DNA from 4 places in the Cupriavidus sp. PET2-C1 genome. Region 4 is predicted to be linked to each of the others. Evidence: predicted binding sites of a transcription regulator. Region 4 holds the regulator's gene; each other region holds the start of a gene.
What was found. The regulator sigma-54, encoded in region 4, starts transcription at its own class of promoters, with help from an activator protein. The targets are predictions, from matches to a motif close to TGGCANGNAANCTGCTTT.
Positions count from the first base shown of each region.

Region 1 (2,201 bases), on a different replicon from region 4:
CGTGCCGAGGTCGCTCACAGCGTTGCCGGCCGAGGTTACGACGCCACCCGCCTGATCGACGATCTTGCTGGTCGGCGTCAGCGCGGCCGTGTTGCCACCGTTATTACCGCCATTGTTGCCGCCGTTATTGCCACCGTTGTTGCCGCCATTGTTTCCGCCGGAATTGCCACCGTTGCTGCCACCGCCCGTGCCGGCGTTGGTGCCGCCGCCGCTGCCGGTGGTGCCGGTGGTGCCGGTGGTGCCTGCGCTGGTACCGCCGCCATTGCTGCTGCCCGCACTGCTGCCGGTATCCATGGACGTCGTGCCGCCACCGCTTGCGCAACCGCCAAGTGCCAACAGCGAGCCGAGCAGTGCCGTGATGAGGATCTGTTGAGTACGCATGACCTTTTCCCTTTTTTCTTCTCGTCGTGAAATCACGGTGCGCGTGGCGCCTGCCGTGGTGTCACTGCATAGCGCAAAGGGTGTGCCAGTGCGTGCCCGCATGCCGCCGGACCGCGCGCGGACACCCGATAAAAACGTGCCAGGCCTTGCCACGCCTGGGTTTGAAGAGGATGAGACATAGCCGGGAAAGGACCAGACATGAGCGCGCTGCGCGGTGTTTCGGTGTTACGCGTTACGTAACGCGGTGGCGCCAATAGGGAACAACGCGGACTTGTTCCCTGCGCCGCGGCCGCATGCCACCGTGTCGGCAGCGCGTGGGCAGACGGTGGGTGCGCAGTTGCACATCGGGAACATCGAGGGGGGAACACGTTACGTAGCACGTAACACGCCGCGCGGCATGGGGCCGCCTTGTAGTGCCACGCGACGAGTGACTGGCCCATGCTCGCCATCCCGCGTCAAACAACGGTTTGCGCGGCGGCGCCAGGGTTGATGGACTGCATTGCGGGCTGCGTGCCACGTGGGTGGCACGCAGCTTGCGGTATTGGCTCCCGACAAGCGCGGCGCACAGCGCGGCGCGGAGCAAACGCCCCAGTCGTATTGCGGTATTGCGTTCCGCGCTCAAGGCTTCGCATGCATCGTCCAAGAGCCAATTCGATTGCAGTTCCAAAGGAGAACCTTCCGCGAGGAAGACCAGGAGATCCCATGAAAGCGCATTTCGCCCCGATGTCATCCATGACCCTCGCCTGTGCCGCCGCACTGTTGCTGCTGGCAGGTTGCTCCTCCGGCGGATCCGGCAGCGGCGTGAGCCCCAGCGCCGTCACGCCAACCACGCCTCCTCCGAACAAACCGGCTGCGACGCCCGACATCACGCCCACCGCCAAGGTCACTGAAGGCGCGGGCAATACGGTGGTGGCAACGGGCAATGCGGTGAGCGATATCGGCAAGCAGATCCAGGCTGCGCAAGTGCCGCTGCTTCCTGACGCCACGCGCAACGCGCTCGGCGGCGTAGTGGTAAACGCGGGTAACACGGTCGGCACGCTAGGCGTGGGTGTGCGCGACGGCCTTGGCAATATGGGTGCAGTCACCGATCCGCTTGGCATCACCGTGTCCAGCACGGGCAACGTGGTGCAGAAAGCCGGCGTCACGGTATCGAGCGCGGGTGATCTCGTGAGCAGCCTCGGTACCGGGCAACTGGCGCCGCTAGGTGCGGTGACGACACCCGTGGGCGGCCTGGTCAATCAGGTTGGCGGCGCGGTGACGATGGCCGGCGGCAAGCTCGGCGAGGCGCTCTCGACCGGCCCCGTGGCGCAAGTCACCGGCAGCGTGAGCAAGGTGATCGTGCCGCTGACCACGCAGCTCACCACCGTTACACAAACGGTTGGCGGAGCCACTGGCCTTGGCGCGCCGCTGGACAAATTGCTGGCCACCCTTGGCAACTCCGTGGCCAGCGGCGGCAGCCTGCTGACCAACGCCCAGGCCCCGTTGGTCTCCAGCCTCGGCGGTGTCGTGACCGAAGCCGGCAAGACCGTCGCCGGGGCCGGTGTGCTGGTGCACGGCAACGGCACCGGCGGCAATCCGCTCGGCGGGTTGCTCGGCAACCTGCCCCTGGGTGGCATCGCGGGCGGTTCCGGCTCGGGCACGGGCGCAGGCGCAGCAGGCGCGCTGGCACCCGTGACCGGCTTGCTTGGCGGCGTGACGGGTGGCGCTTCCGCAGGCACTGGCACTGCCGGCGCGCTGGGGCCTCTGGCCGGCTTGCTGGCACCTGTGACGGGTGTGCTGAGCGGCGCGCGCAACGCGGCAGCGGGCGCGGCTTCGACGAC
Region 1 covers NZ_CM137260.1:2,532,593-2,534,793, forward strand. The annotation lists gene ACX12D_RS31310 (collagen-like triple helix repeat-containing protein) at 1-381, opposite strand, end outside; gene ACX12D_RS31315 (hypothetical protein) at 380-562, shown strand; gene ACX12D_RS31320 (collagen-like triple helix repeat-containing protein) at 1,084-2,201, shown strand, end outside.
Region 1: a site for sigma-54 is predicted at 904-921, ahead of ACX12D_RS31320 (collagen-like triple helix repeat-containing protein). Genes of this name have one in related genera too.

Region 2 (2,201 bases), on a different replicon from region 4:
GCAGCCCGATGGGCCCGCTGGTGGTGGCCGGGCTGGTGCTGGCTTCGCTGTTCTGGTTCAACCGTGATGCCACGTGGGATATCTGGGCGATTTATTTCTTTGGCGCCTACGGCTTGGGCACGCTGGCCTTCTGGGCATCCGAGCCTGAGCGTTCGCCGGTGGCATTGCTGGTGTTGTGCACCGTGGTGCTGGCAGCGTTGGCCGTGGATTTCCGGCTGCGCATCGCGGTGGCGCTGGTGATCGCGCTCGTGCTCGCCACGGCGCGCCGTGGCGGTTGGCTTGAGCACTGGCCGCAGGCCCGGTTCCTGGCGTTTTTCGGGCGTATTTCCTACTCGGTGTTCCTGGTGCATTTCCCGATTTGCCTGGTGGTCAATGCCCTGCTCTTCCATCTGGCGCCGCACCAGCCCGTGCTCAATGCGCTCGGCATGGTGCTGGCCTGGCTGCTTAGCAACGCCGCTGGCGCCTTGTTCCATCGCTACGTGGAGAGCGGTGCACCGTTGCGTGCATTGCGCCTGGCGCTATGGCCGGCTGCCCCTGAGCCGGTCCAGCGGCAGCCGGCGGGGCAGTCACGGTCATCCTGACCGACCGATAGCCCCGATCGTCCCGATAGTCCCGATAGTCCCGATAGCGCTTCCGGTTTATCCGAAGGCACATCCAGCGGCACCCGGCCCCAGCGGCCCGGTGCCGCTTTTACATGGTGCCTATGCACCAGGACTAGCGCTGGCCGCGGCGCTGGCGCACAGGCACGGTGCGCCAGCGGTATCGTGCGGTGTGCAACACAGGGTAAAAACGAGCATTGGGATATGGCACGAAGGTTGCCTACTATGGAATCGTAAACCTGACCGTTTGGTCAGGATTCACGTTCCGAGGCTGCCATGTCCGATCATATTGTCCTGACCTCGCACGCGCGCCGCGACAAGCCGGCCGAGCCAATCCACTGGGGGGCCGCCACGGCAGCGGAGCGCGGTCCCGTGATCGCGAGCCTGACCAATCCGGCTCAGCGCAATGTGATCGGCACCCATTCCGGCGCTTACGCGGTCTACCGCGCGCTGGCAGTCGCGTCCGGCAAGCTGCAGCGAGACCACCGCGCCGATCTCACCGATACCTCGCCGGCTGACGCCATCGGGCCCCACCCGCAGTGGGGCGACCCGGACAAGATCGTCTCGATGGATCCCTGGGGTCACCTGGTTTCCAGCGCCTTCGGCGACCGGATCGCCGCGGGCATCGATATCCGTCCCTCGATCGCCATTACGCGCGCCCACATCAACATGCCGGAACTGATGGGCGCCATCGCGGCGGGCCGGCTCACGCCAGACGGGCAGATCCTTCATGCCAATGGCGACGTGCGGGTCACCAAAGCCGCGATCGATCCGGTCTGGTACCTGCCGGGACTGGCGCGCCGCTTCGAGATCAAGGAAAGCATGCTGCGCCGCAGCCTGTTCGAGCAGACCAGCGGCATGTTTCCGGAACTGGTCACGCGCCCCGACCTGAAAGTGTTCTTGCCGCCGATCGGCGGCATGACCCTGTACTTCTTCGGCGATGTCAGCCAGCTTGGCAAGCCCGAGACCAAGGTGGCCTGCCGCGTGCACGACGAGTGCAACGGCTCGGACGTGTTCGGCTCCGACATATGTACCTGCCGGCCGTACCTGGCCCACGGCATCGAGGTGTGCATCGAGATGGCGCAGCAGGGCGGTGTCGGGCTGGTGGTCTATAACCGGAAGGAAGGCCGGGCACTGGGCGAGGTAACCAAGTTCCTGGTCTACAACGCCCGCAAGCGCCAGGTTGGCGGCGACCGGGCCGAGACTTATTTCGCACGCACGGAATGTATCGCCGGCGTGCAGGACATGCGCTTCCAGGAGCTCATGCCCGATGTGTTCCATTGGCTCGGCATCAAGCGTATCGACCGCTGGGCTTCAATGAGCAATATGAAGCATGGGGCGCTTACCGCTCAGGGTATCGAGGTGGTTGAGCAGGTTGCGATTCCCGATGCACTGATCCCGGCCGATGCCCGCGTGGAAATTGACGCCAAGGTGGCGGCTGGCTACTTCACGAGCTATACCCCGCCCGACGCGGAAGAACTCGCGCTGGCCAAGGGTAGAGGACTGCACGAATGAACGAGATACCCGAAGCGGGTGGCGTCCGCGGCGCCGCGAATCCCTTCACCAACGGCGAGGATGATGCCGGTGGCTGGGCCAGTCCCG
Region 2 covers NZ_CM137260.1:1,335,916-1,338,116, reverse strand. The annotation lists gene ACX12D_RS25990 (acyltransferase family protein) at 1-581, shown strand, start outside; gene ACX12D_RS25985 (GTP cyclohydrolase II) at 876-2,114, shown strand; gene ACX12D_RS25980 (URC4/urg3 family protein) at 2,111-2,201, shown strand, end outside.
Region 2: a site for sigma-54 is predicted at 805-822, ahead of ACX12D_RS25985 (GTP cyclohydrolase II). Genes of this name have one in related genera too.

Region 3 (2,201 bases), on a different replicon from region 4:
GAGAATCTGCGCGACGTGGTGACTGGCGGACTGAAGTGTTGTCACCGAGCTTCTCCTTTTAGCCTGCGGGCTCTTTTGTGCGGTGCAATCTGGCGTGGCGCGAACTGTTGCTATGCAATCGCCGCAGTGCAATCGCTGCGATGCAATAAAGAAACCGGCGCCTGTGGTTATGCGGATGGAAGCCGATCTTGTGTGAAGAGGTGACACTATAGGCCGGACTTCCGATCGCATCAACGGGGCGGAAACCCTCAGGTTTCCCGGCGGCGCCGAATTCAGCGCGCGGCCCGCGTCGCCAGCGAAACACCGCAGGCGCGCAGCGCATCGTCCTGGATGCCGCGATAGCGCTTGGCGGCGTGCTTGCCGTATTCCGGATCGCGGAATATCGCGCCGCCTTCGCCGCCGAGCGTGGCGTACCTGGCGAAGGTAGACGATTCGACATACTCGTCATATGGCAGTTGCGCCGCGATCCGGTCGATCGCGCACGAACACTTGTGCAGGTACACGTAGGCACCGCCGTTCCTTGCCATGCACTCGCCCACATATTCGACGCGGGCGGTAGTGGGGTAGTTGTTGGCAGGCAGGTCTTGAGCGGTTTGCGCGCCGGCGGGAACCATGGACAATGCCGCCAGCACGCAGGCAAGCTGCCGGAGGCCGAAGATGGAGGGCTGCATGCGGGGTCTCCTCGTAGTGTGCGCTTTCTTTGGAACGTCTTGTGCAATCTTGTCCCAATAACGATGCAAGTCGCGCGCCATCCCGCCACGGTGCCGCGCGAACCCGCTACGCCGTCTTTCTGGTCCAGTTCTGACACATATTGTCCCGGCCTCGCGCCCCTGCCTGGAACGAATGGGAGCGCTTCGTGCCGGCCGGGCGACGCAGCGTGAATGCCCGCCGGGCACGAAGCGCTCAAGACCAACCGCACACTCGCCTTGCAAGCGGCGACTGCGCGGCTCGGGCATGGATCGTGCAGAAGCCTGCGCGGCACCTTTCCGACGGCTGCCAGGTTCGCAACCCGCGCAATCAGTTTTAGTTGAGGAGCCGGAGGCGGCGCGCAGGAAGCGGGATCCAGACTTTGTCACGTAAAGAAAGACGGAGGAGACATGAAATTCCGGACCATGATGGTGGGGATGGCGATGCTTGCCACAGCCACCGCGTCATTTACCGCACGCGCGGATGCCGAGCTGGACAAGCTGGTGGCCAATCCGGCCAATTGGGCAGCACAGGCTGGCGACTATGCCAACCATCGCTACAGCGAGCTCAAGCAGGTCAACGCCGGCAACGTGAAAAACCTGCAGGTTGCGTGGACGGTGTCCACCGGCGTGCTGCGAGGCCACGAAGGCTCGCCGCTGGTGATCGGCGATACGATGTTCATCCACTCGCCGTTTCCGAACAAGGTGATCGCGATCAACCTGAAGGACCAGTCCTTCAAGTGGAAGTACGAGCCCAAGCAGGAAAACAACGTGGTGCCGGTGATGTGCTGCGACACCGTCAACCGCGGCCTGGCCTACGGCGATGGCAAGATCCTGCTGCAGCAGGCCGACACCACCCTGGTGGCGCTCGATGCGAAGACCGGCAAGGTCATGTGGACCGTCAAGAACGGCGATCCCAAGGTCGGTGAGACCAATACCAACGCCCCGCACGTCTTCAAGGACAAAGTCATCACCGGCATCTCCGGCGGCGAATTCGGCGTGCGCGGCCGCCTGCTCGCCTATGACCTGAAGACGGGCAAGAAGATCTGGACCGCTTTTAGCACAGGCCCCGACAACGAGCTGCTGTTCGATCCGGCAACCACCATGACCTGGACCGACGGCAAGATGGCGCCGGTCGGCAAGGACTCCTCGGTCAAGACCTGGAAGGGCGACCAGTGGAAGCTGGGCGGCGGCACCACCTGGGGCTGGTATGCCTACGATCCCAAGCTGAACCTGGTCTACTACGGCAGCGGCAACCCGGGCACGTGGAATCCGGCGCAGCGTCCGGGCGACAACAAGTGGTCGATGACGCTGTTCGCGCGGGACCTGGATACCGGCAAGGCCAAGTGGGTCTACCAGATGACGCCGCACGACGAGTGGGACTACGACGGCGTCAACGAGAACGTGCTGGCCGACCTGGACATCAAGGGCAAGAAGGTACCCACGCTGGTGCACCTGGACCGCAACGGTTTCGGCTACACGCTCAACCGCGAGACCGGCGAATTGCTGGTGGCG
Region 3 covers NZ_JBTNRJ010000003.1:123,252-125,452, reverse strand. The annotation lists gene ACX12D_RS34260 (sigma-54-dependent Fis family transcriptional regulator) at 1-45, opposite strand, end outside; gene ACX12D_RS34255 (hypothetical protein) at 273-671, opposite strand; gene ACX12D_RS34250 (methanol/ethanol family PQQ-dependent dehydrogenase) at 1,098-2,201, shown strand, end outside.
Region 3: a site for sigma-54 is predicted at 951-968, ahead of ACX12D_RS34250 (methanol/ethanol family PQQ-dependent dehydrogenase). Genes of this name have one in related genera too.

Region 4 (2,201 bases):
TCCTTTTCTTTTGTATTGTCGACAGAGAGCAGCACACTTACGCCAATGACTTGATCGAAATGCCTGACGATACGCTCCAGTTTCGTTTCCACGTACTCACGCAGAGGGGGCGTGATGTCCAAGTGGTGTCCACTGATCTTGAAGTTCATAGCGTTTCTCCTTCTGAAAGAGCTGCATCAGGCAGGCGATGCAGCTCGGCTACAAAGTCTTACGGAGATTGACCGCGGGAATCTTGAGCGCTTCGCGGTATTTGGCAACGGTACGCCGTGCCACCACAAAGCCTTGCTCGCCGAGCAATTCGGCAATCCGGCTGTCGGACAAGGGGTTCCTAGCGTCTTCGGCTCCTATCAATTGCTTGATCAACGCACGGATTGCCGTTGATGAGGCCGCGCCGCCGGTTTCTGTGGATACGTGAGAGCCGAAAAAATACTTCAGCTCGAAAGTCCCCATCGGCGTTGCCATGTATTTATTGGTAGTCACCCGAGAGATGGTGGACTCGTGTAAACCCAGTGTATCGGCAATCTCCCGCAAAACCAAGGGGCGCATCGCAATTTCACCGTGGGTGAAGAAGTTCTTTTGACGTTCGACAATGGCTTGTGCGACGCGCAATATCGTGTCGAACCTTTGCTGGATATTCTTGATCAACCAGCGTGCTTCCTGCAGCTTTTGCTGCAATCCGGCCGCGCCCGCGTCGCCTTTTGCACCGCGCAAAATCTGCGCGTACATGTCGTTGATGCGTAGCCGCGGCATCACATCCGGGTTGAGATGGGCGATCCATCCGCCGCTCAACTTTCGAACAAAAACATCGGGCACCACGAAATCCGCTTCCGGCCGGCTGTAGGCATGGCCGGGATAGGGCGCGAGCGAGCGGATCAGTTCATGGGCGGCCTTGAGTTCCGGTTCGTCCACTTGCAGCGCCTTTTTAAGGCGCGTGTAATCGCGCACCGCCAGCAGCTCGAGGTGGTTGGTGACGATGCTCAGCGCCAGTTCGCGCTGCGGATGCTTGAGCCTGCGCAATTGCAGCGCCAGGCACTCGGCGGCGTTGCGTGCCCCGACGCCCGGCGGATCGAAGCTCTGCAGCAGCGTGAGCACAGCCTGGATCTCGTCGACCTCGAACTCGAGCTCCTCCGGCAGCTCGCTGCAGATTTCCTCGAGCGTGGTGCTCAGGTAGCCGTCATCGTCCAGGGATTCGACCAGGAAGATAGCCAGCCCCTTGTCGCGCAGGGAAATCTTGAGCGGCGCCAGCTGTTCCATGAGGTGTTCACGCAGCGTGGGCTCGGCGTCGCGCAGCTGCATCGGGGTCTTTTCGTCGTCTTCGCCTTGCGGGCGGCGGGCGAAGTCGTCCAGGCTCCAATCGCTGCCGTAGTCCTCGTTGCTGTCGGAGTAGCTGTCGTCGGCTTCGGGGGCGCCATCCGGGCGGTTCTCGCTGGTGCCCTGGCCATCGGCGGGCGCCGGCGCGGGCGCGCTCTGCAGGTTCACCGAGCCGTCCGAAGACACGCGCAACGGGCTGTCCAGCCAGTCGTTCTCACGCTCGAGCAAGGGGTTCTCGGTCAGCGCCTGTTCCACTTCCTGCTGCAGTTCAAGCGTGGACAGTTGCAGCAGCCGGATCGACTGCTGGAGTTGCGGCGTAAGCGCGAGATGCTGCGAGAGGCGGAGCTGTAGCGACGGTTTCATGCGACCTATTTTATGCTCAACTTCCGTACTGATGGAACGGAAATTGCTATCGCTGATGTCGCTATGATCGTTTGAAGGATAAAAGGCGACACCGAAGCCGCCCGGGGGCCGATGCGCGGCAGGCGCCGCGCGCCCTTACATGCGGAAGTTCTCGCCCAGGTAGACCTTGCGCACCGACTCGTTGGCGATGATGTCCTCAGGCTGCCCGGACGCCAGCACCGCGCCTTCGCTGATGATGTAGGCGTGGTCGCAGATGCCCAGCGTCTCGCGCACGTTGTGGTCGGTGATCAGCACGCCGATATTGCGTGCCTTGAGGAAGCTGACGATGCGCTGGATTTCGCCCACCGCGATCGGGTCGACACCGGCGAAGGGCTCGTCGAGCAGGATGAAGCGCGGCGCGGAGGCCAGCGCGCGGGCGATTTCCACGCGGCGGCGCTCGCCGCCGGACAGCGACAGCGCCGGGTTGTCGCGCAGGTGGGCAATCTGCAGGTCATCCAGCAGGGTGTCCAGCCGGCGCTCGATCTCGG
Region 4 covers NZ_CM137259.1:493,276-495,476, forward strand. The annotation lists gene hpf (ribosome hibernation-promoting factor, HPF/YfiA family) at 1-149, opposite strand, end outside; gene ACX12D_RS02275 (RNA polymerase factor sigma-54) at 199-1,674, opposite strand; gene lptB (LPS export ABC transporter ATP-binding protein) at 1,810-2,201, opposite strand, start outside.